One region of the Vagococcus entomophilus genome, then DNA from elsewhere that is predicted to be linked to it. Evidence: predicted binding sites of a transcription regulator. Region 1 holds the regulator's gene; each other region holds the start of a gene.

Region 1 (7,647 bases):
TGCTATTGAAACTGCTGATGTGACAATAATGAATGGCGATTTGGAGCAACTCCTAGTGGTGATTCAATTAGCTCAACACACAATGAGAAAAATTAAGCAAAACTTATTTTGGGCATTTTTTTACAATCTTATTGGTATTCCTTTTGCAGCATTGGGATTTTTGAGTCCGATTATTGCAGGGGCAGCTATGGCATTTAGCTCAGTTAGCGTATTACTCAACTCTTTAAGTTTGAATAGAATGAAAGTAAAATAATTTGTGTGAAAACCTGCAGACAAAAATAGAGTGGACTACCACTCTATTTTTGTCTTGACTGTGTGGTAACCCGACACTATACAATTGCTTTAGGAGGTCAAATAATGAAATTATTAAGCACTGGAGAGCTAGCCACATTGTTTTCCCTGTCTAAATATACGATTCGACATTATATTGAAATTGAGTTACTCATTCCTCATCAAAAAAATAAAAATGGCTATTATTGTTTTGATGAAGAAAATATTTACACACTCTATCAGATTATCGTCTTTAGAAATATTGGGTATTCTCTCAACGAAATCAAACGTATTTTAACACATGATACACTCGTGGACGCACTAGAAACAGCTAAAACCAATTTACAACAAAAAATTGACGAATTATTTGCAATAAAATCAACAGTCAATAACATTTTGGAAGCTCAAAAAAGCTATAAATTAAACGAGGTTGTTTATTTTGAGCGGACGACACGCTATTTTAAAACTTTGCCAAGTATCGCCCTTGAAAATGGTCAAGTAAATCTACTGAAAGCAGCAAAAGCAAAGATAACACCGCTAGATGAAGTATTTTATGTCACATCAAAAACACTGCCACATATCCCGTGCTTAGAATGTGAAGAAGAAGAGAGTGCGTTTGATTTTCCAAAAGGAACCTATGCTTGTAAAAGCTTTCTGGTCAAAGATGAAGCATGTATTTCGGAAAATGTTGCGCTCTTTTTATCTGATATGCTGCTTACAGTCAACGGTCTAAGTCAAAATGAACTACTTCTTTACGAAAATATTCCTTGCTCATTAGCCTATAATAATGAGACAGTTTTTTCCATGGAAATTAAATTGTGAACGGTCCTGTCACAGAAGTAAAGCAATTTGGCGCACTTGGTTTATTTGAAAATGACGAAAAAAAATAGAGAAGAGGCTTTTTCAACATGAAAATTGTGACAACTGAAACAATAGCTACACAAAAAATTTCCGAAATCAAGGGGGCAATTTTTAGCGAACAAGTAATTTCAGTCAATATTGTGAAAGATGCTTTAAGTGGAATTAAGGGTATTTTTGGAGGGAAGTCACACGCTTACTCCGCCGAATATAAAAAAGCAAGAGAGCTCGCTTTGATTGAATTAAAGGATGAAGCAAAAAAATTAGCAGCTAATGCGATTGTAGATGTTCAGCTACATTTTAATCAGTTTATAAACTCTGATATTATGCTGATTGTAGTCACAGCAAGTGGTACAGCTGCCGTAATTGCCCAAAATCAGCCTAACATTTAGCCCCCACAACTTTTTTAGCTGTAGGGGCTTACTTTTTATTTAGCTAAAAACTGCTCTAATATTTGAGTGACTCTTAGCATCTCCTGATCCGTCCCAATCGAAATCCTGAAAAATTGTTCTAAGCGCTTATTTGTAGGGAAAAAGCGAACAAAAACATGTTGCTCGTTCAGAAATTCAAATAATGCTTGCATATCAGCTTTGGGATGTGTCGTCAAAACAAAATTCGTCTTAGATGGAAGGACGACAAAACCTAACTGATTGAGCTTATGAGCAAATAGCTCTCTTGTATGTTGAATTTTTTGATTGATTTCTAGGTAGTACGTCTGGCTTTCAACCGCACTAACAGACAGTTCCTCGGATAGTGTGTCGACAGAGTAGGGATTGAACGAAGATTTGATGGACTCTAAAACCTGAATAAGATTTGGGTTACTTATGGCATAGCCAATCCTAAGACCCGCCAATGAGCGAGATTTGGAAAAGGTATGGACCACAACTAAATTCGGATACTTTTCAATTAAGGGGATAACAGAGACGCCACCAAAATCAATATAGGCCTCATCAATGATAACCACGCTATCTGAGTTATTTTTTAATAATGTTTCGATTGTGGGGCTCTCCTCATAAATTCCAGTTGGAGCATTAGGATTGGGAATTAAAATCCCCCCATTAAATCGATTATAGTCTTCAAAGTTGATACGAAAATCTTGCTTGAGAGGAACTTCTTGATAAGGAATATGAAACAAATCTGCCCAAACTTTATAAAAGCCATATGTGATATCAGGAAACAGAATAGGCTCTTTACTATTAAAAAAAGCTAACATACAAAAGGCTAGGATCTCATCTGAGCCATTCCCAATTACGAATTGATTACTCTGTAAGTGGTATTTTTTCGCTAGCGCTTCTTTTAACTTTTGATTGCTAATGGAAGAATAACGACTCAATGATTTTCCATCAAAATGTTTCAATGTATCCAAGACAGCAGGAGATGGGGGATAGGCATTCTCATTTGTGTTAATTTTTATCATGTCAGAAAAATTTGGCTGTTCGCCAGGCACGTAAGGCGAAATTGATCGAATTCCTTTCACTTGCATCACTCCTCAAATATGAATACTCTTACTATAAATAAATTTTCAGAAAATAACAAGAATTTACAAAATATTTTTAATTATTTCCCAAAAAGATGGAGCAATGAACAATTTTTATGCTAATATAGAAATCATCAAGGAGGGGAAGTATATGAAACATACGCTTTCACAAAAGTTCAATCGCCAAGTCGATCAAATTTCTGTCTCACTTATTCGGAAGTTTGATGAGCAAGTTACAAATATTGATGGCATTATCAAATTAACCCTAGGAGAACCAGATTTTAATACCCCTGAACATGTAAAACAAGCTGGTATTCAGGCCATTGAGGAAAATTATTCGCACTATAGCGGGATGTCAGGATTAATGGATGTTCGGGTAGCTGCTAGTGAATTTTTCGCAAAAAAATATGGCTTACATTACAAACCCGAAAGTGAAATTCTAGTTACAATTGGGGCAACAGAGGCAATCTCCGCTTCGTTATTGTCTATTTTAGAGGCAGGGGATAAAGTTTTGATGCCTGCTCCGATTTATCCAGGTTATGAACCCATCATTACTTTGGCAAATGCCAAACCAATATATATTGATACATCAAAAAATGATTTTGTGCTAACACCAGAAATGATTGATCAAGCAATGGTAGAGCATGGGGACGAGGTAAAAGCGATTATCTTGAATTATCCAAGTAATCCAACGGGTGTCACTTATACGAGGGAAGAAGTCCAGAAAATTGCTGAAAGTTTGAAAAAATATGACATTTTTGTGATAAGCGATGAAATATATAGTGAACTAACTTACGGTGGAGACCATGTCTCAATTGCAGAATTTATTCCTGAACAAACCATTTTGATTAATGGCTTATCCAAATCACACGCGATGACTGGCTGGAGATTAGGCTTTATTTTATCAAATGAGGCGTTCATTAAAGAACTAATGAAAGTTCACCAATATTTGGTCACTGCAGCCTCAACTGTTTCACAAAAAGCAGCAGTGAAAGCTTTGACACAAGGGATAGATGATGGTCTTGAGATGAGAGCTGAATATCAAATAAGGCGCGACTATGTTTATCAAAAAATGAACGACCTAGGCTTTTCAATTGCTCGTCCAAATGGGGCATTTTATATATTTGGAAAAATTCCAAAAGGCTTTAATCAAAATTCAATGGAATTTTGTGTCGATTTAGCTCAAAAACAAGCATTGGCTCTAATACCTGGAATTGCTTTTGGACCAGAAGCGGAAGGATACGTTCGTGTTAGCTATGCTGCTAGTATGGAAAACTTAGAAAAAGCCATGGAACGCCTTAGCAACTACATGAAAGCACATCCAGCACAATAAAAAATGAAATCATCCTCTTATCACAAGAGAGTGATTTCATTTTTTCTAAGTTTATAGATGACTACGATAAAGCCCAACAACTTTACCTAAAATCGAAACAGAAGTCAAAATGATCGGTTCCATCGTATCGTTTTCTGGCTGCAAGCGAATGCGGTTGTTTTCTTTAAAGAAACGTTTACAAGTTGCTTCATCCTCATCGGTCATCGCAATCACAATCTCTCCATTAGAAGCACTAGACTGCTTCCTCACAATCACGTAATCTCCGTCTAAAATTCCGGCATTAATCATACTTTCACCACGGATTGTCAGCATAAATAAAGAGTTTTCTTCATATTTTAAATGCGGTGGCAATGGAAAAAAATCGGAAGCTTCTTCCACTGCTAAAATAGGCTCACCAGCCGTTACAGTCCCAAGCATCGGGATGAGTTCAGATTTGACTCCAATTAGTTCTAACCCTTGTGCGGTAAGCTCGATTGCTCTTGGTTTTGTCGGATCTCTTTGAATAAGGCCTTTTTTCTCTAAACGAGATAAATGCCCATGAACAGTAGATGTAGAAGAAAGGTTAACAGCTAAGCCAATTTCTCTAACAGTGGGCGGATAGCCTCTTTTTTCTACTTCTTCATGAATATATCTTAAAACTTCTATTTGTCTGGATTCTTGCGGTTTGACCATCACTTTGCACCTCACAATTTCTCTATTAACGAAATTGTACCATACAAATGAAGCGAATTCAAACAAATGTTCGCATTTTATTTAGTTGAAAAAAATAGAAAGATACGCTACTATAAAAAGAAAAAGCTGGAGGACAATTATGTTATCTAAAGAAAAAATTGCTCGCATTAACGAATTATCCAAAAAATCAAAGGAAGAGAGTCTAACCTTATCTGAACAAAAAGAACAAAAAGAGTTGCGAGCAGAATATCTGTCAGAATTTAGAAGAGGCATGCGTAATCATATTGAGGGAGCCAAAATTGTTGATCCTGAGGGAAAAGATGTTACACCAGAAAAATTAAAACAGATTCAAAAAGAAAAAGGGTTACATGGACGTAAATAATCTTTTAAGATGAGTTGAATTCTCGATTAAAACGGTTGCAATTGTAACCTATTACAAGTAAAATATAATTAAGGTAAAAATTACCTAAAAGGGAGGACGATTATTTTGTTTGATAAAACAGACCAACTAGCAGTAAATACTATCCGCACGCTTAGCTTAGATGCAGTCCAAAAAGCAAATTCTGGACATCCCGGATTACCTCTTGGTGCAGCGCCAATGGCATACGCACTTTGGACAAAACATCTAAAAATTAACCCAACAACATCTAGAAATTGGGTGGACAGAGATCGCTTTATTTTGTCTGCTGGACACGGTTCGGCTATGCTATATAGCTTGCTCCATTTAGCTGGATACAAAGTTGGAATAGAAGACTTAAAAGCTTTCCGTCAGTGGGAAAGTAAGACGCCTGGTCATCCAGAGGTTCACCATACAGACGGGGTTGAAGCAACTACAGGACCACTCGGACAAGGAATTGCAATGAGTGTTGGTTTTGCAATGGCAGAAGCCCACCTAGGTGCAACATATAACAAGCCTGACTTTGAAATTGTCGATCACTACACCTATGCTCTTTGTGGAGATGGGGATTTGATGGAAGGAATTTCTCAAGAAGCCATTAGTCTAGCGGGGCATTTAAAATTAAACAAGTTAGTGGTCTTATATGATTCAAACGATATCTCTCTTGATGGTCCATTAGATAAATCATTCAATGAAAATGTTGGTGCACGTTTTATTGCCTCAGGTTGGCAACACATTTTGGTAAAAGATGGCAATAATCTTGAAGAAATTTCTCAAGCAATTGAGCAAGCAAAAGCCAATACCACTCAACCGACTCTTATTGAAGTCAAAACTGTGATTGGCTTTGGTGCACCTAATGAAGGGACTAATAAAGTCCACGGAGCACCACTTGGTTCTGAAGGGGTAGAAATCGCTAAAAGAGCCTATGCCTGGAAATATCCTGACTTTACAGTTCCTGAAGAAGTGGCGCAACGCTTCAAAAAAGAAATTCAAGATAAAGGAGCTCAAGCAGAAGAAAAATGGAACACATTGTTTGCAGCTTACAGCAAACAGTATCCTGACTTAGCCCAACAATTTACAGAGTCATTCAAAGAAGAATTGCCAAAAGACTGGAGCAAAAATTTACCCGTCTATAATGAAGGCGAAAGTAGTGCTAGCAGAATCACCAGTAAGGAAACCATTCAAGCGTTATCAAAATCAATTCCTTCATTTTGGGGTGGCTCCGCAGATCTTTCTTCTTCAAATAACACAATGGTGGCTCAAGAAGAGGACTTTCAGCCAGAAAGTTATGCCGGGCGCAATATTTGGTTTGGTGTACGTGAATTTGGAATGGCGGCTGCGATGAACGGGATTGCTTTACATGGAGGAACGAAGGTCTATGGTGGGACATTCTTTGTCTTTGTGGATTACTTCCGGGCTGCTCTAAGATTGGCTGCAATCCAAAAAGCACCTGTTACTTACGTCCTCACGCATGATTCAATTGCAGTTGGAGAAGATGGCCCCACACATGAACCTGTGGAACAACTATCTAGCTTGAGAGGTATTCCAAATGTTTCTGTGCTTCGTCCTGCTGATGGAAACGAAGTAGTGGCTGCATGGAAACTTGCTGTAAAGTCAAAAGATCACCCAACAGTGCTTGTACTAACTAGACAGAATTTACCTGTTTTACCTCAAACAAAAGAACTTGCTTCAACGCAAGTAGAAAAAGGAGCATACGTCCTTTCCCCACAACATGGAACGCAACCAGAAGGAATTTTGATTGCAACAGGTTCAGAAGTTGCATTAGCGATTGAAGCTCAAAAACAACTAGCCCAAGCAAATATCGATGTTTCTGTGGTTTCTATGCCTAGTATGAATCTTTTTGAAGCCCAAGATGCTGCTTACAAAGAGAGTGTCTTACCAAGTGCTATTAGAAAAAGAGTTGCCATTGAAATGGGGGCAACATTTGGTTGGGAACGCTACGTAGGATTAGATGGCGCTATAATCGGGATAGATACTTTTGGGGCAAGTGCTCCAGGCTCAACCGTTATTGAAAATTATGGTTTTACTGTCGAAAACGTAGTTGCAACATTTAATCAGTTATAATAAATAAAAGCTGAGTTCTCAAATGAGTTCTCAGTTTTTTATTGATAAAATCATCCGTTTATTATAAAATGAGTTTAATATGTGGAAGAGGGTGTAAACTATGTTTAAACAAAATTTCAATAAACGATTGTTTTTAGTTTTATTAACTTGTTTGTTTTTTTCAATTTTATTCTTTAAAAAAGCAGATGCCTCAATCGTTGTATCATCTGGACAGTTTCGATTGACTGCTGAAAATTCGTGGGATTATTCGGTAAAGAAAAACTACGCTAGATTGAATTGGGAAAAAATCAGCAATCTTTCAAGTGGCGGCTATACTCTTTATCAATCTGAAGACGGAAAAAATTGGGCTGCAAAGTCTACAAACTATGGAAAAGCCATTCGTGTCTTAAATGTCTATCCAAATACTGCCAGATCCAATACACTAAAAAGTTGGATGGATGCTCTGGGATTAAAAGATAATCAAAATCAAAATCTCATTCAGGTAACACCTATTGCATTGAGTAATTTCAATCGGAACCCTGATGCTTACCTCAAAGATAGTCAAGGAAATTTTCA
Region 2 (7,647 bases), on a different contig from region 1:
AAATTTTATTGGCAATACTTTGCAGCGTTTAAAAAAAGAAGCAGCTCTGTTGCGGGAGCCTCTAATCGCGAGTAAATGGTTCCCACTTGCTCGCGCTGCAAGTTCGATTCCAAAAACTATTGATACCCGACTAAAGTATCTGCAGGTGCCTACGATTGATTTGTATCAGATTCATCAGCCAACCTCCAGATCTTCGTTGGACAAACAAATCGAAGCAATGGTTAAGTTGGCTGAGGCAAATAAAATCAAACAAATCGGAGTGAGTAATTTCACGGCTAAACAGATGATTAAAGCAGATCTGCTACTTAAAGAACGAGGTATGACTTTGGCATCTAATCAGGTGAAGTACAATTTATTGCACAAAAAGCCAGAAAAAAATGGTGTTTTAGAGGCAGCTAAAGAATTGGGAATTACGATTATTGCATATTCTCCCTTACAACAGGGGCTTTTAACAGGTCGTTTCCATGAACAACCAGAAGCCTTAGCCAAAATTAGTCGACTTAGGAAAATCCAATCTCATCTCAATCAAAAGACGATCAAGAGGACACAACCTTTATATGCAGAATTAAAAAAGCTTTCACTTGAATACGGTGTGAGTGTGGCTCAAATTTCGCTTAATTGGTTGATTCATTCACAAGGATCAATGGTTTTGGCGATTCCTGGTGCATCCAAGCTAAAACAAGCGCAAGAAAATATTGGAACATTAGAGTTTACCCTTTCCAATGCACAGTTGAAGAAACTAAGTGCAATTTCGGATTGTCTCTAAAAAATGTGGGCGCTTCGACTTAAAGGTTACTTTGGTCGAAGGGCCCACATTTTTTAGATGATTTTCACTTCAGGAAAAAGAAATCTCAGTACATCCTTGGTTAAGCGCCGAGGGGTACCTTTGTAAGGGTATGTATGCATATGCATAGCAGGATTAAAATTCGCCTCGATGATGCCATAACTTTGACTATTCTTTTGGCAAGGAAGATTCTTATTTGGAATGATGAGATCGATTCCACAAATTTTGGCTCCAAGCGCCGATACTGCTTCAACCGCAATGTTTTTATAAGAGTCATCAAATTTGTCTGTAATATCGATGGAGTCGCCCCCCGTACTGATATTAGAATTTTCCCTTAAATAAACTGTTTCTCCTAGAGCAGGAATACTTGAAAGTTGAAACCCTTGTTCTTTAAGCATCAGTTGTTCCAATTCCCCAAGTCCAATTTTTTCAAGAGGTGCCCGGTGATGAGTTCCTCTTAGGGGGGCATCATTTTTTAAAGTAACCAACTCTTCTACAGTATGAATCCCATCACCTGTCACATTTGCAGGTGTTCGAAGCAGAATTGCGCGCACTTGCCCATCAATTACAAAGAAGCGATATTCAGTTCCAGATAAAAATTCTTCGACTAAAACTTGGTTATCTTCTTTAAAAGCAATTGCCAGCCCAGCTTCATAATCAGCTAAAGCTGCCTCTTCTTTAAAAATAGAAATTCCTAATCCGTAATTAGTTGACTTAGGCTTAATGACAATTGGCGTATGTGCAAAGTACGGAAAAGCTTGTTTTGCTTCGTCAATTGATGAAAATTCTCTTCCAGCTGGCGTCTGAAAACCAGCTTCTGCCAGTAGTTTTTTTGTGACACTTTTATTTTCCATAATAAGTGGTGCAATGTAGGAATCTTTACTCGTCATATTGGCGTTTTTTATGTATTCATGATGCTTTTTATAGCTTAATTTAACAAATTGCTCATGCTCATCTAATATTTCCACAGAAAGCCCAGCTTGGATTGCATCGAAAAGCAAGATTTGGGTGGATAGCTCCATTTTCTCATACCCCGAAAGTTGATAAGGTGTATTTCTTCTTTGTTGCTGATAGTGTTGCCCATATTCTGTAGCAAGTTCAAGTTGAGACTTATTTTCTTTTTTAAGCGTATTAAGCCATCTTCCAGCTAGGGTGTTCTCTGGTTGCTCAAGTGCTCGCTCTGCTGTTTCAATCAAGTCAATATCTGCTTGAGATAAGATAAAAGCATCCGCTAGTTCTTTTAAACAGGAAATGAGCTGTTTTCCAGCCTCGAAAGCTTTTGTCTGAGCAAGTGGCTCCTCAAGTGCAACTTGTTCATTTAAGCGATTGCCCACTTCTAAACTATCTTGAAGCGCCATTTCAGGTTCATCCATCCAAAGCATTGCCATTAAGAAGAGCTGAATGAAGCGTACGGAGGATTCGGTAATGCCCACATTGGAGAATGGATTTAAGTCAAGATTGCGAATTTCTATATAATGGACGCCGTGCGCTTTTAAATCGCTCACTTTTTTTCCGCCACGTAAGCGAACTGGGGCATAAAATTCTTTTTCTTCTGACAGGGTTCCTTGCTCCACGAGTGCTTCAATTTGTGCAACGTAGTGCGCAACAGAGGTATAGTCTCCCTGAACATCAGGATGATTGGTGTAGCCATAATGGCTATTACGCAAACTTCTTACGGGATGAATGGGGACAGATTCGTTTTCACTGAAATAGCCCTCCTCAGCAAGGGGAGAAGCCCCTAATAGATAAGTAATCAACCATCTGTGCCGAAGATAATTACGTGTGGTTTTTAAATAAATATAGCTACGTAGTTCCTCAATTGTCTGAAAGGTAGTTTGAGCTTGGAAAAGTTTTTGAATAAATATAGGAGTAAATTCAAAGTTATAATGGACACCACTGACCATCTGTTTTCGTTTGCCATATTCTTTGGCTAAATAGCGCCGGTATAACACATCTTCAAAGGCCTCTAATTTGGCAATTTTTATTTTTTTTTCATCTTTTGGCAGAACTGGGGGCATGCTTAAAGTCCAAAGCATTTCTTGAGCATCCATCGAGCGAAGCGCAACGTCGTGTAACGCAGTCAATTGTCTCACGACTTCGTGGGCGGAGTTTGCCACTGGTGTAATCAGCTCCATTTGTGTTTCACTGAAATCAGTTTGGATTGTAGGATGATAACTGCGGTTACCCAAAGTTTTAGGGTGGTCTGTATGAGCTAGGGTTCCTTCTAATGTGACCCGTTGACTTTCTTTTTCAATGCCAATGCGCATATCTTGAAATAAAGGACGGACTTCTTCTGTTAGTAGTGCTTTTTTTAGTGTCTTCATTTGAGTTTCCCTCGCTTTAATTTCTCTAAAGATAGAGAAAAAGTTAACAATCATTTGTTTTTTTTATTATAGCATTTTGGACAAAAAAACAATATTATTCTGTATTAAAAAAGTGGTATTACTTTTTAGAAAGGCCAAACTTTGACCAAAAACTTTGCTTTTTAGGTGGGGGAGTTTCTTCTGTCGGAGTGGTTAATTCTTGATAGTCAGCTAGTTGAATGTTTTCTAAATGCATGGCGTAAGATGCAGCATAAACAAGCCCGGTTGTCTCTTCCGTAGTAGATCCTTGTGTTGTAACGAATCGAAAGGGACAATTTAGCTGCTTGGCCACTTTGAGGTACTCAGCTTGTAGAGCGCCGTCTAAATCACCATTTAGATAGAGTTGATGATCAGGGTATTTTTCGATTACATTTTTAACAGTATCTAATGGGTTCTTTTCCATCATTTCTTTCATTGTTATAACAAGAATGACGCGTTCGCGGAAATTTCCTAGAAACTTTTTTTTCTCTTCAGGTTTTAGCTGTGGGGCTCCGTAAAGCCCTTTTTCTAAATAGTCTTGTACATCTTTTTCAGCCATTAAAAAAACCCCTTTCATTTAACTTAAGTATAGCATATCCATGGAATTTCTTGGAGATTTTCGTAATGATGCTTACTTGAAGTGGGAGCAGTAACTAGCGTATAATGGAGAACATATCTTAAGCTGAAAGAAGGGTTTTTTTATGGGAAAAAGAGAACATACAGTAAATCCGTGGTTGGTTTTGGCAGAAAATAATCATTTAGAGACAAAAAGATTACGATTAAGGCCGGTAACATTGGCAGATGCTGCGGCTATGTACCAGTATGCATCGGATGATGAAACAGTACGTTTTGTATTCCCGAAGCATACTTCAATAGAATGTACGAAAAAAGAGATTGCTAGCTACTTTTTGAAAGAACCACTTGGAAAATATGGAATAGAGTTGAAAGAAAATAATGTGTTCATAGGAACGGTTGATTTAAGAATGATTCAGCTTTTTTGCGCAGAAATTGGGTATACGCTTAATAAAGCATACTGGGGACATGGTTATATGCCAGAAGCTTGTGAAGTGCTAAAAAAATTAGCCTTTGAACAATTGAAAATCAGTCGCTTACAAGCGGTCCATGATGCCAGAAATCCTAAATCAGGCCGAGTGATGGAAAAAATCGGCATGAAAAAAGAGGGGCTGTTGAGACAAAGTAGTGAGCGAAAAGGCGAAATAGTGGATGATTGGATGTATAGTATGACGTTAGGGGAATATCAACAATGAGTTCATTAGATAAACATATGTTTACACAAGATGATTTTTCAGTCTTTACTATAGAAGGATTAGAAAATAGAATGCAGGCGATTCGTCAGCAAATTCAGCCTAAATTTCAGTATTTAGACGAAAAATTTATACAGGAACTGGCACCACTGATACACCATGAGCTGCCTATTCATATTGCCCAACATAGACGCAGAACTACCTATGCACCAGAAAGTACATGGTCTGCGATGGGAGGGGACGCGCGTGGCTACAAGAAGTATCCCCATTTTCAATTGGCCATTAATGATGAGTTTATTGCGATGTGGCTTTCGTTTATTGACAATCCAGAGTTTGAAAAAGAAATTGCGGCGGCTTTTTTAGTGGATTTAGATTGCATCAACTCACTGCCAGCTGATTTTGTTCTATCACCAGATCATACGGTTAACAAAGTGTATCCAATAGCTGATATTGAAGTCGAAAAGTACGTCACAAGGTTTAAAGATGTGAAAAAAGGTGAGTTGCAGCTAGGTCGCATCATCAAAAAAGAAGACGAATTATTGGCAAGACCAGAAGCTGCATTTGCGTTCATGTTAGAAACCTATCAATTACTCGTCCCAATTTATCAAAAGGCGAATCAAGTTCGAACAAGAGTGAAATATTAAATACAAAAATGTTTTTTATATTTTGAAAAAGAAAAAACGAACGAATGAAAAAGCACTAACCATAAGGGATAGGGCTTTTTTCTTTTTTTAAAGCAAAAAAAGAAAACGTTTTAGTTTGTTGGAGTGGAAGTTTTTTTTAAAAGGATGATATAATCTCAAAGAATCTTGGAGGTGAAAAAGTGAAACAAATAAAAGACGCAACTTTTTGGGCAGAAAAAATCAAAACAAAAGAACTTTCTCCCGAAGAGTTGCACAGACAAATTGCACAGACCATCCAGACAAAAAACACAAAACTAAATGCGATGGTTGAAATAGAATCCATGTTAAAGCTGCAAAAAGAAAACCAAAAGATACATATTATAGAAAATACACCATTTGGTGGGGTGCCAATTCCCTTGAAAATATTGGGTCAAGAAAAGAAGGGATGGAAGAATACTGCTGGATCAAGACTATTTAAGGATACTATCAGTCTTCAAACAAGCCATTTTGTCAAAAAAATTGAAGCATTAGGCTTTTACCCATTTGGTCAAACCAATGCTCCAGAGTTTGGGTTTAAGAATATTACGGACCCAACTTTATATGGTAAGACAAAAAATCCATGGAACATCGAGCATCATGCAGGTGGTTCGAGTGGTGGTGCAGCCGCTGCTGTTGCAAGCGGGATGTATCCGTTAGCGCTGGCTAGTGATGGGGGCGGCTCCATTAGAATCCCAGCTTCTTTTAACGGACTGATTGGTTTAAAACCAACCAGAGGATCCATGCCAGTTGGACCAAATGGCTGGAGATCTTGGCAAGGCGCTTCGATTAATTTTGCCTTAACAGTCTCAATGAGGGACACGGAAACTTTATTTTGGCATCTTCAGGGCAGTCAAAAAGAAGCAGCTTACCAAGCACCCTTTTATAGTCAAGAAAAAAGAAAAGGTCCCTTGAAAATAGCTTGCTGTGTCGATTCTCCTATCAAAAGCACAGTCTCTTGTGCTGCTCAAGCCGCCTTTAAACAAGCCAAAGATTTCCTAAGCCGACATGAAGAATTTCAGCTAGAAGAAATTGCATATCCAGTAGATGGCTTTGCACTCATTCACAGCTATTACGTGATGAATGGTGCAGAAACAGCTGCGATGTTTCGCAGTATTGAAGCAAGTATGGGGCGTGCTTTGACGATGGCTGATATGGAGGAAATGACGTGGGTACTGTATCAATATGGAAAAAAAATTCAGGCGAGCGAGTACATTCAAGCGCTTAATTTGTGGGACCACGCAACTGTTCAAATGGAACAATTGTTCCAGAAATATGATTTGTTTTTGAGCCCGACCACAGCAGATTATGCCCCCACGATTGCTTGTGATTTGCAAAGTGCGACACTGCGAGAAACATTTAAACAGGCGGAAGAATTGTCTAAAAAGGAGTTAGAGCAGTTAGTGTACGCGATGTTTGATAAGAGCTTGCAGATTACGCCGTATACGCAATTGGCGAACCTGACAGGACAACCTGCAATTAGTTTGCCAACGTCTTTGTCTAAAAGGGGTTTGCCTATTGGAATCCAATTCATGGCATCAAAAGGTCAAGAAGACTTACTTTTTCAAATTGGAAAATCTTTCGAGCAGGAAAATCAATTTTGCTTACCAGCATATTATCAATAAAAAGGAGTAGAAAATGAAAAGTAAAAAAAGCCTAATAAGTGTACTATTTTTTCTGACATTGGTGATAATTTCAGGATGTAAAGCACAAACAAGTGAGCAAGATAACAGTTGGCAAAAAGTGTCAAAAAGTAATCAGTTGACCGTTGCAACTGCGGGAACGTTATTTCCAGCATCTTATCATGATAAAAATAATCAGCTCACAGGGTATGATGTTGAAGTGATTAAAGAGGTAGCAAAACGTTTGGATATAAACGTGACATTTAAGGAAAGTAATATTGACGGGATGCTAGCTGCACTCCAAAACGGCTCAGCTGATTTAGCAGCCAATGACTTTTCGCTTAATAAAACACAATCTAAAAAATTTGTTTTGTCGAGCCCTATCAAATATTCATTTGGGAGTATGGTTGTTCGAAAAAGTGATGATTCGGGGATTCAGTCTTTAAAGGATTTAAAAGGAAAAAAAGCTGCTGGGGAAGCAACAACGAATTATATGAAAATTGCTGAAAAATTCGGGGCAAAACTGGTTAGCTATGATAATGCCACTAACGATCAGTATTTAACCGACGTGGCGAATGGACGAACAGACGTGATCTTAAATGATTACTATCTTCAAAAAATGGCTTTAGGTGCGTTGCCAGATGTACCAGTTAAAATTTTAAAGGATGTTTACTACAATCCGACGCATTCAGGATTTTTATTAAAAAAGGAGAATCAAGCATTGCGAAAAAAAATCAATCAAACGATTAAAACAATGCGAGAAGACGGAACACTCACAAAGATTTCACAAAAATTCTTTTATGCAGATGTAACCAAAGAACCAAATATTGAAATAAAAACAACAGTGGATGTAAATTAGGGGAGTTGAAAAATGTATATTCCAACGATTAACTTTCAGCTATTACTAGAATCTATTCCATTTGTTCTTTCGGGACTGCCCTTTACGCTTGGAATTGCATGTTTTGCTTTTATAAT
Region 3 (7,647 bases), 580 kb from region 1:
GTTATGTTTATTAAAATTTGGTTCATTCACAAGTTTTCTATAACCTTGGTACATTTTTGTAAAAGCCTCATCTCCAGCTTTTTGTTTTAACATTGTGAGCAAGATTAGTTTTTCACGTAAATCAGCTTGGTTATAGCCCCCAGCATCTATGACCATTTTTTGATAAAGATTTTTTTCTACCCCAGCTTTTTTCCCATAATTGAACAACCAGCCAATTTTATCCGCTTGCTTGCCATAATATTTGTATTGATACTGCACCCCAAATAGGTTATTCGAAACTTCTTCTGTGTACATTCCCACACCATCAAAGCCTGCTTGATAGCCATGACCAATCTCATGCAACGTTGCCCAACTGTTTTTAGTCAACCACATGTTGGCTGTTCCATAACTATTTGCCGTCCAATTGTTTCCATAATATGCTCCACCAGCCCCGTGAGCATCAGCCTTGAGAAAATAACGGTTTGAACCATTTACATTTTCTACAGATGACTCATCAAATCCAGCTATTTCATTATATAGAGAAAAAATTTCTCCGTAATATTCAATCAATTCATCCAGTGAGTTATACTCTTTCAAGTGACGAGCTAATTCCTTATCACGCTTTGGTAGGAATAATTGAAAATCCTTGCCCTTAATTAATGCAAATTCACCATCATACATATCCCATTGTGAAAAAAACTCTTGTTCATTTTCTTGATAGTTGTATACAGCTAATGGTTTTGGCGCATCATCTTCCAGTATCTCATATTCTATCTGGGCTTGGTTGTCACCATACGGAGTATCTACAAATGGAACGAGTGATACCTCTCCGCTAATCTGGGTCCATTCAGAACCCACTTGAACAGATTTTTCAGTCTGAGAATCATTACCCAATAATCTTACCGTCAATTTTGCTTGAAATTCAGGATTGACTTGTCTGACTTTTAAAATAGACTTTTCTTTTAAAATAAACCCTAACTCTTGTCGATCATGGTATTTTCCTTTACTCATTCCTGAATTGAAAATCCATGTAGGTTGAGTCAGACTTAGAATTTCTTTTCTCTCTACTTCACTTGCCTCACTCTTTCCACTTCCTAAAAGTAACCCTATACCCATTAAACAAAACAACAACAAACTTTTTTTCATTTCTTCATCTCCTTTTTAAAACATACCTTATTTTAACACGAGAAGTATTTTTTACAAAATAAAAAGAAAAATAAGCTTTTACCATGATTATTATATTTCAAAAAAATTTCAAAATAGAACTGTTTATTGATTTTTCAAAAATAAAAAAACGTCACACATGACGTTTTAAAATGTGCCCATCATACAGGCAAACGAATGTTTTCGTAAGTCAATGGGTCTAACGTTGTCATTGTCACACCGAGCAAGCGAATCCCAACAGTCAGCTCGCCAAACTCTTCCCACAACAATTGCGCTTGAAAAAAGATTTCTTCTTTTTGATGGATATACTCAGGAAGTGTTTTTCTTTTTGTAATCGTTTGAAACTCACCATCTCTCACTTTGAGTACAATCGTTTTTCCGTGTTTTTGGTAACGAAGCAAGGAAGCTGCCACACTTGCAGAGAGCGCTCTTAATTGCGCCGTAACCTCTTGATCGGTTGTCAGTAGCTGACCATAGGTGTTTTCTCGCCCCATCGATTTCCGTTCTCTTTGATTTTCTACAGGAGAATCATGAATTCCTCTGACTTTTCTGTACAAAGAATACCCCATTTTACCAAACTGACGGATCAAGTCCATTTCTTTTTGCTCGTACAAATCAGCACCAGTAAAAATACCAAGTTCATGCATTTTTGGTACCGTTTTTTTTCCGACCCCATGAAATTTTTCAATGGGCAACTTCTTTAAAAATTCTTCTGCATCATCTGGTAATACAACTGTCATTCCTCTTGGCTTTTCAAAGTCCGAAGCCAGCTTGGCAATAAATTTATTGTAGCTCACCCCAGCGGAACAGGTTAGATGTAACTCGTGCCAAATGTCGAATTGAATCATCTTTGCAATCTTGATGGCACTTTTACTCCCTATTTTATTTGTAGTCACATCCAAATACGCTTCATCCAAAGCAACTGGCTCAATCATTTCAGTATATCTTTGAAAAATTTCTCTGATTTGCTCAGACACTTCCCGATAATAGGCATAATTCCCTTGGACAAACTGAGCTTTTGGACAGCGTTCATAAGCTTCTTGTGCGCTCATCGCAGAATGAATGCCAAACTTTCTCGCCTCATAATTAGCCGTTGAAACTACACCTTTTCCCCCTGTTTCTTTTGGGTGTTTGGCAATAACGACTGGTTTCCCAACTAGCGCTGGATTTTCCCGTTCTTCGACAGAAGCAAAAAAAGCATCCATATCCACATGAATAATTTTTCTTGATGTATTTTTTTTCAGCGGAAATCTGAGATCAGTTTGCTTTTCCATCTGTCTTCACCTCATTATAAGTATAATACGAACGTACATTCTTATCAAGTGATTTATTTCAGTACACTCCATAAAAAAAGCCTTTTGAAGACGATTCCTGTTTTCTCGTCACCAAAAAGCTGTTTTTTCTATTATTTTATTTGGTTTCTTGACTAAAATAAGCAACTTCACCATGTTCTGAGATATCTAATCCAATGGCCTCTTCTGCTTCTGTGACACGGATAGGCATAAATCGTTTGATCAATTGAATAATCACAAAACTGGCAATACTAGCTAAAGCAATCGTAAAAAGAATACTTTCTAGCTGTGCCACAAACAAATGACCTCCACCATATAATAAACCTTCATATCCACCGACCTTTTTTTGTGCAAAGATTCCCGTCGCAATGCCACCAAAGATTCCTCCAACGCCGTGACATCCAAAAGCATCTAAAGCATCGTCAAAACCAAGTCTTTCTTTCAGAACATTGATCACATAATAACAGATTGGGCTGACCAGTGCGCCAATCACAAAAGAACTCCAAAGTGGAACAAAGCCTGCGCCGGGGGTAATGGCTACAAGTCCAACAACTGCGCCAGTACAAGCCCCTACAATGGTCACTTTTTTATTGAGTATACTTTCAATTGCCATCCAAGAAAGCATAGCTGTGGCTGCGGCCGTATTGGTTGTCAGCAACGCATGTACTGCTTGAGCATTTGCTCCTAGTGCACTCCCCGCATTAAACCCAAACCAGCCAAACCACAGAACTCCTGCTCCCAAAACAACAAACGGAATATTATGTGGGATATTTTCTACCTCTTTTTGTTTCAAACGTTTCCCTAGAACCAACGCTAAAATCAGTCCAGAAACGCCAGAACTAATATGTACCACATTTCCTCCAGCAAAATCAATAGAACCAATCTGAGCTAAGAATCCTCCCCCCCATACCATATGGGCTAAGGGATAATAAACAAAGACAGACCAACATGCAATAAATATAAAAATAGCCGAAAATTTCATTCTTCCAACCACAGACCCTGTCAAAATAGCAGCTGTAATCAAAGCAAACATCATTTGGAATCCACCGAACAGTCCTTCTGGAATAGTCGCATTTTTGTCTAAGCCACTGCTGAGCGAAACATTCTCAAAAAATACTTTACTGAAATTTCCAATCCATTTTCCATCACCACTAAAAGAAAGAGTATAACCTATACCAATCCATAGAACAGATGCTAAACCTAACACAAAAATCGACATCAGCATGGTATTTAGGATGTTTTTTCTTTTTTCCAATCCTCCGTAAAAAAAAGCCAATCCTGGAGTCATTAAAAATACCAACGTACAACAAATTAAAATAAACGCACTATCTCCTGAATTCATAAGCAAAACTCCCTTCAAAAAATCAATAACTAACCTTCATGTTATATATTCTAACATTAAACACCAGGTATTTCTATCTATTTTTTAACATTATTAAAAATAAAGCAAAAAAATAGGATAACACTTGTTCAAAGTGTTAATCCTATACCAATTATTGATGAAACGCTTTGTATACTTCTTGTTTTTTCATTTCTCGCTGCTTTGCAACTTTTTTAATTGCTTCATTTGTGCTAATCTCTTCAGTTTCTACAATGAAATCAACATGCTCAACAATTGAAAATTCTCCCCATGAAGCAATTTCTTGTTCTTTTTGACTGTCTATTTCTTCTTTAGAAATTCCTTCAAGCAGAAGGCAACATTCACCTTTCAATTCATTTTCTTGTAGATAACTTAAAATTTCCGATACCGTCCCACGAAGGTATTCCTCATGAATTTTGGTTAATTCTCTGCAAATAACAACTTGTCTTTTTGAACCAAAAACCTCTTGGAACATCATCATTGTCTGCTTAACACGGTACGGTGACTCGTAAAATATCATGGCCTCTTGACGACTAAGATAGTCCTGCAAGAATTTCTTTTGCTCATTTTTCTTTCTTGGCAAGAAGCCTAGGAATATAAATGGTTGAACTACCAAACCAGAAGCAATCAAAGCAGTTAATCCAGCAGTAGGTCCTGGTAGCGATACAACCGGAATTTCTTCTGCAATACAAGCTTTTACCAAATCCATACCTGGGTCACTGACACAAGGCATGCCTGCATCGCTCACTTGTCCGATACTCTCTCCCCTGTTGAGCTGCTCAATTAGTTTTGGAATTCTTTCTTGATAATTATGTTCATGAAAGCTTATTTGTGGTGTTTGTATCTCAAAATGATTTAAAAGTTTTTGTGTATTTCGAGTATCTTCACTTGCTATTAGTGTCACTTCTTTTAACATGCGAATAGAGCGAAAACTCATGTCTTCCAAATTTCCTATGGGAGTAGGGATCAAGTACAGTGTTCCCTTGATTTGTTCTTTATCAAAACTTTTTTGCTTTTGCATTTTTATTCTCCTTACAAAAAAGGGCGAGAGAACTCAGCAAGAGTTTCTTCTCGACCACACTTAATGGATCCTTCTTTTGGCAACTAACTATTTACGTTCCCCGTAAATAACATCTAAACAAAAAGCACATTCTTCGTTGTTCTCTCTACGTGAGCCATAGTAAACATTGCAGACGTGAAAGCCTTCTTCATACAACTTTTCCAAGTTCATTCTAGACTTAGAAAGTTCTTGTTTACTGGAGCTACTCATATTTTGCGTCGCTTCAAGCTCAAATAATCGTTCCCGCAGATGTTTATTCTCTATTTCCAAACTGACATTTGTTTCCATCAGTTCAGCCATTGTTTCCTTCATCCCAGATAAGCGATAAGAAAATTGTTTAATCTCGGCTTCTAGGTGATCAAATTCATCATATAAAGTTCTTTTATCCATGAGAATCTTCCTTTTCGTTTTTACCTGTTGTTTTACTTCGGCCATTTTTCGTTTTTAAAATTTGCAATTCTGCATTATCATAGTCTAACGGCGTCAAACGATCGAATAGTTTGACTTTGATAACACGGCTTAACAAATTTAACCCAATGACTTTTCCCTTTCCATCTGGCGTTAGGACTTCTGTACCATAGTCTGGAAGTTCTTTTTTTGCTTCTTCATACTGATCATTTTCATACTGTAAACAACACATCAAACGGCCACACAACCCAGAAATTTTGGTTGGATTTAATGATAAATTTTGGTCTTTTGCCATCTTAATTGATACCGGGACAAAATCTCCTAAAAAAGTTGAACAGCACAACTGTCTACCACAAGGACCGATTCCACCCAAAATCTTCGCTTCATCTCTGACGCCAATCTGACGCAATTCAATTCTTGTCTTGAAAATAGCGGCCAAATCTTTTACTAACTCACGGAAATCAATCCGACCATCAGCTGTAAAATAAAAAATCAGTTTGCTGCGGTCAAATGTATATTCTACTTTGATGAGTTTCATTTCTAGATGATGCTTATGAATCATCTTTTTGCCGACAACAAAAGCTTCTCTTGCATCTTCAGAATTTTTCTGTTCTTTTTTTAAATCTTCATGCGTTGCTTCGCTCAATATAGGCTTTATTTCCTCAGGGAGATCTTCTGGTTCAAATTCTTTTTTAGGAATTGCAACCTCAGCAATCTGTTTACATTGTTGTGTTTCGACTAACACTTTTTGCTTATATGAATACTCTTTTTTTCCAGGAGTAAAATAATAAATGTGTCCAGCAGATTTAAAGCGTACACCCACAACTTCTATCACAGTCTTCTCTCCTTTATTGCCCTACTAGTTATTCTTAATCAGTCGCCATGCTAGTTGCTCACACACATTTTGGAAGCCAACATTTCGATCTAATTTTTTTCGACTAGATAATAGTTCTTCCACACTAGTCAATAGCTGTATTTGTGTAAGTTTCTTTTGTTTTTTTGGTTGTAATAAAGCTACGTCTTCATTTGTAGCTTCTTCAAATAACATATCACGATACCGAATCAATAGCAACTCAAATAATAACTGTTGCTGCGGTTTTTCTTTAAAGGTTTTGATTAACTGCTTTTGAACATAGATAAACGCTAAGTCGTCACATTCAATTAAATAATCAAACCACTGCTTTGAAACACCTCTAGCCTCTTCAAACCATGCATCTTTAGCATAGTTTTGCGCTTCTTCTAAACTATTCGTCAACTTAGAAAGAAGTACCGCTACCCCTTTAGAAACGTGCTCTGCTATTAGCGCTTCTTGCACATAATGTTTTGGTAATGGCTGAAAAGACAAAATTTGGCAACGTGACTGAATTGTCGGTAAAATACGTGCTTTATTTTTGGTCAAAAGAAAGACATGCATTTGACCCTCAGGTTCTTCCAAAAACTTAAGTAAACTATTCGCTGCATTGGTCGTCATTTTGTCTGCATCTTCAACAATCATGACTTTTTTATTGGTTTCTACACCACTCTTATTGAACGCTGCTTTCATTTCTCTAATTTGGTCGACCTTAATCGTTTGACCATCAGGTACAACCGTTAAGACATCAGGATGATTGCCAGATTCAATCCGAGTGCAATTTGTACATTTCATACAAGGACACTTATCTGGTAGGCTTGAAAGACAAAAGATTGCTTGTGCCATCCAACGTGCCAGCTCTTTTTTTCCCGTCCCTTGTTCTCCTTCAAAAAGATAGGCATGACCGATCCGTTGGTCTTTCAAGCTCTTTTTTAATTGAGTAAAGACACGAGGCTGTAGCTTTCCAAAATCCATTCTATCCATCTGCTTACTATCTTAAAATTGATGGAAACTATCGACTGGCATCACAAATACCGTAGCTCCACCTACTTGAACCTCAATTGGATAAGGCATATGACTGTCAACAGAAATATCTAAACTAACAGGAGTCGTGACAAACTGCTCTCTTGATTGACAAATATTTTTAATGATTTCAAGCACCTCATTAATTCGTTCATCTTCTATTCCAATAATAAATGTTGTATTTCCCGATTTTAAAAATCCACCAGTTGTTGATAATTTTGTTGCACGAACATTGGCGTCAACAAACTCGTTTGACAAACGGTTGCTATCTTTATCTTGAACAATCGCTAAAATTAGTTTCATTTTTTTCACCTTTCTTCTACCCTCATGCAAAATAATCGGGATATTTTTTTATGATACTATCATAACATGATTGAACCACTTGGTCTAAGGAAACATGCGCATCAATCGTAATTATTCGTTCTGGGTGTTCGGACGCAAGTACTAAATATTCTTTTTGTACTCGTTTGTGGAAGGATGGTTTTTCAATATCCAAGCGATCTTGTTCCGC
Region 4 (7,647 bases), on a different contig from region 1:
TTAAAAAGAGGTGGGAAAATGTCTCAACAGACAGTAGAACAAGGTTTTACAATTATGAATGAAGCGATTGACCTATTAAAGAAGGCCATTGGTGTTTCTTTTTTAGATAGTTACATTGAAACTGGTGAGAACTTTCTTGATGGACAAACAGTCCGGGTCCTTGACGGAGTACCCAACAAGGATCATGTGCAAAAACTAGAATGTGCGTACAAAAAATTTCAAGCGCTATCATTTTCAAAAGAAGAGCTTAGAAAAGTCTTTCAATTAGTTTTATTGAAAGGGATGAAGCAAGAATATGTTCAACCTAACCATCAGTTAACTCCTGATGCGCTGGGCTTTTTGTTTGTATATCTAATTGAACAATTGAAAAAGAAAACTCAAACAGAGCTTTCTATACTGGATATTGCAGTTGGATCCGGGAATCTTCTCTTGACTGTGTTACTTAATCTTGAGCTTGCGGGCACTACAGTTAAAGGCATTGGGGTAGATATTGATGATACTTTGCTATCTGTTGCAGCTGTTAACACGCAGTGGACAAAAGCCTCTGTTCAGTTGTTTCACCAAGATGGTTTGCAGCCGTTGCTGGTCGATCCAGTTGATTTTGCGATTTCTGATCTGCCAGTTGGCTTCTATCCAAATCAAGATAAAGCCGCAAATTTTCAAGTGTTCTCAGAACTGGAGAATACCTATGCCCATCATTTGTTGATGGAACAAAGTATGAAATATGTAAAAGATGGAGGCTATGGAATTTTCTTAGTCCCAGAAAATCTTTTTGAAACAAGTCAAGAGGAAAGTTTGAAGAAATGGTTACGTTCATCTGTTTATGTACAAGCAGTTTTGAAATTACCCAATAACTTATTTAAAACAAAGCAGTCTAGAAAGAGCATTTTGGTCGTACAAAATCAAGGTTCCGGTAGCTGTCAGGCTAAAGAAGTATTGTTAGCTGAGCTTCCTTCATTGCAAGATCCAAAAGCTTTACAAGCATTTTTTGCTAAATTTTCTTCATGGAAAAAGCAGTATTTAGACTAAAGAATAAAGGAGACGACTATGTCAAAAACAATAGCGATTAACGCGGGAAGTTCAAGTTTAAAATGGCAAATTTTTGCAATGCCTGAGGAAACGATTATTGCAAAAGGGATTGTAGAGAGAATTGGCCTACCTGAGTCTATCTTTACAATCAAATATGGAAACGGAGAAGTCTATAACCGAGTGTTGGATATTCTGGATCACGATATTGCTGTAAATATGCTTTTAGAACAATTGATAGCTTTAAATATTATTCGTTCCTTTGATGAGATTAAAGGTGCGGGACACAGAGTAGTAGCTGGTGGGGAAACATTTCAAGACTCTATTATAATCGACCAAGCGGTTTTAGAAAAAATAGAGTCGCTAGCTGAATTTGCGCCCTTGCACAATCCTGCAGAAGCAAAAGTAATTCGTGTATTTGAAAGATTATTGCCAAAAACGACAAATGTTGCTGTTTTTGATACTTCTTTTCATACGACAATGCCTGAAGTGAATTATTTGTATAGTATTCCAACCGAGTATTACGACAAATACAAAGTTAGAAAATATGGAGCGCATGGAACGAGTCATCGTTATGTAGCGCTTCGTGCTGCTAAAATGTTAGGTAAACCAATTGAAGAGTTAAAATTAATTACATGTCACATCGGGAATGGGGTTTCGATTACTGCAATTGAAAACGGAAAATCAATTGACACCTCAATGGGCTTCACGCCTTTAGCCGGTACTACTATGGGAACAAGATCCGGAGACATTGATCCTTCATTGTTAGCCTATTTGATGGAAAAACTAGAGATGACGGATATGAATGAGATGATTGATTTGCTCAATAGAAAATCTGGTTTGCTAGGTATTTCCCAAATCTCTAGCGATATGCGTGACTTAGAAGAGAATCCAGATCCAAAAGCCCAACTCGCGGTTCAAATATTTGCTGATCGTATTCGTAAATACATTGGTTCTTATTTTGCAACGCTAAACGGAGCAGATGCTATTATTTTTACAGCAGGAATTGGGGAAAACGACCGAAAGATGCGTCAAAGAATCATTTCGGGTCTCTCTTGGTTTGGTTGTGAACTTGATCCGCAGCGGAACGAAGCACAAGCTGTTGAAACCATCATTTCTACAGAAGATTCAAAGGTTAAGGTATTGTTGGTACCGACAGACGAAGAGTTAATGATTGCACGTGACGTTGAAAAATTAACCAAGTAATTAACAAGTTATTCTATCATTTTATTACTTGAAAGGCTGTTACTGAGTCATTTTTGGTTTTTGTGTTTTGGATAGATAAAAACTCGACTAGAATTTCTAGTCGAGTTTTATTTTTTAGAATTTAAATGTTTATTTTTTATTATCTAGATTTGTCCGAACAATTAATACATCACAAGGAGCATGACGGATAACATATTCTGAAACAGACCCCATAAACAAACGTTCAACAGCATTTAGACCTGTAGCGCCGAGCATAATCAAGTCAATGTTGTTTTCAGTTGGAATTTCTTTTGCAATGAGCGGTTTTGGAGCGCCGTATTCAATCAGCTCTTTGACATCTGTAAGACCTTGTTTTTTTGCAAAATCAATATATTCTGCAATCGTTTGCTTAGCCATACTAGTAGCTTGTTCTACCATTGTTTCATCAAAAGATGCGATATTTTGAAAAGCACGCGTGTCAATAATGTGAGCGATTAGTAAGTGGGCCTTATTTCTTAAACATACACTAACAGCTTTTTGGAAAGCTAATTCCGCTTCATCTGATCCATCTACTGCAACCAGAATATTTTTGTAATCTTGAGTCATAACTAATCATCCCTTCAAATAGTAAGTATTTTTTACAACCATTTAGCTAGCGTAAAGCTAAAAATCATTGAACATACTAGGACAATAAAGATGTAGATTAACGTAAAAGTTAGGTTATGTACAAAAATAAGTGCAATACCAATCAACCCGAGTCCAAGATATATCCGACTAAACAGTGTAATCGAATTTGTAACTGTGGTTATTGAATTTTTTTTGCCAAAAAGCTTTGCTAATTTTTCTTTTTTTTTAGTAAAATAAAATGCAATAATCATTAAAAAAATCGCAATAATAAGTAATAAGAATGTAAGCATCGGTTGCTCCTATAAGGTATAGAAATTAAAAAAATAATATCCGTCGATGCCGTTAATCGTCCTGTAGCGTTGATCCCGCGAGTAAGCAGGTGGGCTCAACTGTCAATTCTTCAAACTACCAAGTGAAAAGGCTTGTTTTCCAAATGAGCTAGTTCGATCCCAAAGTAACACTAAATGTTCGGTCAACACAGTGTAGAACAACTCGCACACCACAGATATTACACCATTATCGTAGCATAATTTTAAAAAAACATCAATGAATTCTGCCTACGAATGGAGGGTTATTTTTTTTTCTGTTGCTGAATTTTACAATATTGATGAAGCAAAGCTTGTTCATACTTTCCAGTTTCTTTTGGTTTGTAATAGTGAACATTCGTTAGCTTATTGGGTAAATATTGTTGGCTTACCCAACCATTTGGAAAATCATGAGGATACTTATAGGCAACCCCTCGATTCAGCTGTTCGGCCCCTTGGTAATGACTGTCCTTTAGATGAGGGGGCACATCACCTACTTTTCCAATCCGAATATCGGCAAGTGCTGCATCAATAGAAGCACATGCGGAATTTGATTTTGGAGAAAGACAAAGATCAATTACTACTTGGGCAAGTGGGATGCGTGCTTCTGGAAATCCGAGCTTTTCAGCCGCTTGAACAGCGGTAACCGTTCGGGCAGCAGCAGCGGGATTTGCTAGTCCGATGTCCTCGTATGCTATGACCATCAACCGTCTGTTAATGCTAAGTAGATCGCCAGCTTCTACAAGACGTGCAAGATAGTGTAAGGCCGCATCCGCATCGCTTCCGCGAATAGATTTCTGCAGTGCAGAAATCACATCATAATGGGCATCGCCATCCTTATCATGAGTCAAGGACTTTCTTTGTACACACTCTTCGATAATAGGGAGGGTAAGATTTATGGTGCCATCGCTCTGACAAGGAGTGGATTTTACAGCTAGCTCTAGCCCATTTAGTGCACTCCGTACATCGCCATTTGTTACACGTGAAAGATGTTGTAATGCTTGTTCATCTATCTGTACGGACTCATTGCCAAGTCCGTTGTTTGAATCGTTCAGTGCTCGTAGAAGGGTTTCTTTTATTTCTTCCTCGTCTAAGGGGGTGACCTCAAAAATTTGGGTCCGACTTCTGATAGCAGGATTGATGCTGATATAAGGATTCTCTGTAGTAGCACCAATCAAAATAATTTGACCACTTTCTAAATGTGGGAGTAAAAAATCTTGTTTGACCTTATCTAATCGGTGTACTTCATCAAGTAGTAAAATGACGGTCCCACTCATCTTGGCTTCTTCGGCTACAATTTGTAAATCTTTTTTAGTATCCGTTGCGGCATTGAGCGCACGAAACGCATATTTAGTAGATCCTGCAATGGCGCTTGCAATACTTGTTTTACCTGTTCCGGGTGGTCCGTATAAAATCATCGAAGAAAGCATTTTAGCATCGACCATCCGACGAATAATTTTTCCTTCTCCAACTAAGTGTTTCTGTCCCACAATATCTTCTAACGTTTGAGGACGCATGCGGTAAGCAAGTGGTTTTTGCATACGAAAGACCTCCTTTTATTTCTACCATCAGTATAGCATATTTCTAAAATGTGGAACATACATTCGTTTTAAATGTTGCTTTTGATGGCCAGAGAACCTTTCTCGATTGGTTTAAATAAAAGCAGAAGATAGAATGCTTACAAAAGCGAGAAAATATATGGCATGTCACCTCTTATTCTTGTATGATAAAGAGGAATGAGTAAAGTCGGAGAGGAATAACGTGATGAAAAAAGAAACTATTTTAACCTGTTTGGAAACAGAGCTAACTAAGACAATGGGAAATTATGATTTTGCTATTGACTGGGATAAAAGAAATCACACAATTGAATTGATTTTTCAATTGTTTGCTCAAAACAAGGTTGGGTTAGCGATTGAGGATACTGACGGGACAAAATCTGAGGAAGAAATTATTGAATTTGAAGATGCCCTTCTTTTTTATCTTCCAGGGAAAAGTCAATTTGAGGAATCAGATTATCTGAAAGTTTTTCCATATGAAGGGAAAAAAGGAATTGACAAAGCTTTGATCTTAGCAATTTCAACGTACCTACCTGAGGTTTTAACAGAAGGAGAAAGTGATTTGTTAGATTTTCTAAATGATCAGGATGCAGATGTCTTTGAATTAAAGTGGCAAGATGCAGAGTTTGATGAGATTTATGCAAAGAAAAAAGAAAAAAATGCGGGCAATGTGGCCTATCCAAGTTATTAGGAGGAAAAAAATGAAGTGGACCGAAGTAAAGATAACAACAACGAGTGAAGCAGTGGAAGCTATCTCCAACATTATGATTGAGTCAGGCGCGAGTGGGGTATCGATAGAAGATGCGTTGGACGTGGAAAATTTCAAGTCGGATGCCTTTGGAGAATTACTGGATAAGTCGACTTTCAAGCATGTAAAAGAAGGGGCAATTATCCGAACATATTTTCCAGAAACGATGTTTTTACCTGAAATTTTACCTGAAATGAAAGAAAGAATTCTAAAATTACCAGAGTACGGCTTGAATATTGGTGAAAATAGGTTGGAGATTAGTGAAGTTGCAGAAAGCGACTGGTCTTCTGCCTGGAAAAAATATTATCACCCGGTACGAATTTCCCGCTTTTTAACAATTGTACCAAACTGGGAAAAATATGAACCTAAAAATCAAGATGAGTGCGTGATCAAACTTGATCCTGGTATGGCTTTTGGAACGGGTACGCATCCGACCACTCGATTGACTTTACAAGCGTTAGAAACAAGTCTTTGCGGAGGAGAAACGGTTTTAGATGTTGGAACGGGTTCGGGTGTTTTGAGTATTGCGAGTAAAAGTTTTGGCGCAAAAGAAGTTTTTGCTTATGATTTAGATGAAGTAGCGGTGAACGCTGCAAAAGAAAATATGGATTTAAATCCTATTGCGCAGGATGTACATGTTAGCGCTAATGATCTATTAAAAGGAATTTCAACACAAGCGGACGTGATTGTAGCCAATATCTTGGCAGATATTATCTTGCGACTGATTGCGGATGCACATCGATTATTGAAGGAGCAAGGAACGTTTATTGTTTCAGGCATCATTAAAGAAAAAAAAGATGAAGTGGTTACAGCGATGATGGAAGCAGGATTTGTAGTCGATCAATTGTTACAGCAAGGGGATTGGTTTGCGATTATTTTGAAAAAAGCAGAGATTGAGGAGTAGTAGGGCGATGCAACGTTATTTTTTGAACGAAAGGTATGTAAATCAAAATCAATCTTTTACATTAACAGAAGAAGACTATCACCATGCGGTTCGAGTGATGCGCATGGCAGTTGGAGATGATTGCTTTTTAGTGTTTCAAAATCAGTGTTCGATTAAGGCGAAAATCACACGAATTGAAGCAGACAGCGTTTATTTGGAAGAAATTGAAAAAGAACAGGCAGAAAAAGAAATGCCTGTGTCAGTCACGATTGCTTGTGGGTATCCAAAAGGGGACAAGTTAGAATGGATCGCACAGAAAGGGACAGAGCTTGGTATGCAAGCGCTAGTCGGTTTTCCAAGCAAATACGCTGTAGCAAAATGGGACGACAAAAAAAGAGTGAAAAAGAGTATCCGTTTGCAGAAAATATGTAAAGAAGCAGCAGAACAAGCGCACAGAACCATGCAGCCACAGGTTACGTTACTCAGTGAACTGGATGAGTTGGTTCAGAAGTTTAAAGAGTATCAGACGGTTCTTGTTGCATATGAAGAGTCGGCAAAAAAAGGCGAAAAATCTGCTTTTGTACAGGCAATCACTCAATGTGTGCAGCAAGAAAAGGTATTGATTATTTTTGGACCAGAAGGTGGATTTTCTAAAGGAGAAATTGACTTGTTTTATCAAAATGGCGCAATCATTTGTGGCTTAGGTCCAAGAATTCTTCGAGCCGAGACCGCCCCAATCTATGCGTTGAGTGCTATGAGCTATCAGTGGGAATTGCTAGGATAATAAGATAGTGATTCGTTGAAAAAAAGCTTGAAAAACAGTATACTAAAGAAAAGCATGGAGCAAGATGAATCAAGGAGTACTGCTTTCAAGTAGTGCTTCTTTTGTATAAAGGGAGTGAAAAGGATGCCTAGAGAGGAAATCTTAACTGGACAAAGTGTTATTAATATGACAAGACAATATATGAGCGAAGAACACGTGGCGTTTGTTCAAAAAGCATGTGAGTATGCGACAGATGCGCACTCTGGACAAACGAGAAAGTCGGGGGAACCCTATATTATCCACCCTATTCAAGTAGCGGGTATTTTGGCAGAGCTTAGAATGGATCCTCATACGGTTGCAACGGGTTTTTTACATGATGTTGTCGAAGATACCGAAGTAACGTTGGATGATTTGAAGCGTGATTTTGGTAAAGATGTGGCAATGCTTGTCGACGGAGTAACCAAGCTTGGGAAAATCGAGTACCGCTCACATGAGGAACAATTAGCGGAAAATCATCGAAAAATGTTACTTGCGATGGCACAAGATTTGCGTGT

The links. Region 1 encodes LexA, which represses DNA repair genes until DNA is damaged. Its sites were predicted from a motif close to CNAACANNTGTTNG; they were not measured.
Region 2: a site for LexA is predicted at 3,156-3,169, ahead of gshAB (bifunctional glutamate--cysteine ligase GshA/glutathione synthetase GshB). Genes of this name have one in related genera too.
Region 3: a site for LexA is predicted at 2,446-2,459, ahead of dinB (DNA polymerase IV). Genes of this name have one in related genera too.
Region 4: a site for LexA is predicted at 4,737-4,750, ahead of CBF30_RS07110 (replication-associated recombination protein A). Genes of this name have one in related genera too.

Annotation. Positions count from the first base shown of each region.
Region 1 covers NZ_NGJZ01000001.1:677,176-684,822, reverse strand. Annotated here, with positions in the region: gene CBF30_RS03120 (heavy metal translocating P-type ATPase) at 1-253, shown strand, start outside; gene CBF30_RS03115 (MerR family transcriptional regulator) at 358-1,092, shown strand; gene CBF30_RS03110 (heavy metal-binding domain-containing protein) at 1,179-1,520, shown strand; gene hisC (histidinol-phosphate transaminase) at 1,556-2,614, opposite strand; gene CBF30_RS03100 (pyridoxal phosphate-dependent aminotransferase) at 2,757-3,938, shown strand; gene lexA (transcriptional repressor LexA) at 3,990-4,610, opposite strand; gene CBF30_RS03090 (DUF896 family protein) at 4,750-4,992, shown strand; gene tkt (transketolase) at 5,098-7,092, shown strand; gene CBF30_RS03080 (DUF5057 domain-containing protein) at 7,193-7,647, shown strand, end outside.
Region 2 covers NZ_NGJZ01000003.1:195,739-203,385, reverse strand. Annotated here, with positions in the region: gene CBF30_RS09915 (aldo/keto reductase) at 1-766, shown strand, start outside; gene gshAB (bifunctional glutamate--cysteine ligase GshA/glutathione synthetase GshB) at 820-3,108, opposite strand; gene CBF30_RS09905 (YueI family protein) at 3,227-3,685, opposite strand; gene CBF30_RS09900 (GNAT family N-acetyltransferase) at 3,828-4,394, shown strand; gene CBF30_RS09895 (DUF1054 family protein) at 4,412-5,035, shown strand; gene CBF30_RS09890 (amidase) at 5,224-6,675, shown strand; gene CBF30_RS09885 (transporter substrate-binding domain-containing protein) at 6,689-7,531, shown strand; gene CBF30_RS09880 (amino acid ABC transporter permease) at 7,544-7,647, shown strand, end outside.
Region 3 covers NZ_NGJZ01000001.1:92,515-100,161, reverse strand. Annotated here, with positions in the region: gene CBF30_RS00475 (putative mucin/carbohydrate-binding domain-containing protein) at 1-1,125, opposite strand, end outside; gene dinB (DNA polymerase IV) at 1,305-2,417, opposite strand; gene CBF30_RS00465 (ammonium transporter) at 2,554-3,777, opposite strand; gene rsmI (16S rRNA (cytidine(1402)-2'-O)-methyltransferase) at 3,929-4,816, opposite strand; gene CBF30_RS00455 (DNA replication initiation control protein YabA) at 4,904-5,245, opposite strand; gene CBF30_RS00450 (PSP1 domain-containing protein) at 5,238-6,098, opposite strand; gene holB (DNA polymerase III subunit delta') at 6,123-7,097, opposite strand; gene CBF30_RS00440 (cyclic-di-AMP receptor) at 7,110-7,439, opposite strand; gene tmk (dTMP kinase) at 7,462-7,647, opposite strand, start outside.
Region 4 covers NZ_NGJZ01000002.1:225,059-232,705, forward strand. Annotated here, with positions in the region: gene CBF30_RS07085 (class I SAM-dependent methyltransferase) at 19-1,029, shown strand; gene CBF30_RS07090 (acetate/propionate family kinase) at 1,048-2,232, shown strand; gene CBF30_RS07095 (universal stress protein) at 2,362-2,817, opposite strand; gene CBF30_RS07100 (hypothetical protein) at 2,850-3,128, opposite strand; RNA gene ssrS (6S RNA) at 3,162-3,349, opposite strand; gene CBF30_RS07110 (replication-associated recombination protein A) at 3,410-4,684, opposite strand; gene CBF30_RS07115 (DUF3013 family protein) at 4,908-5,390, shown strand; gene prmA (50S ribosomal protein L11 methyltransferase) at 5,401-6,351, shown strand; gene CBF30_RS07125 (16S rRNA (uracil(1498)-N(3))-methyltransferase) at 6,359-7,114, shown strand; gene CBF30_RS07130 (RelA/SpoT family protein) at 7,238-7,647, shown strand, end outside.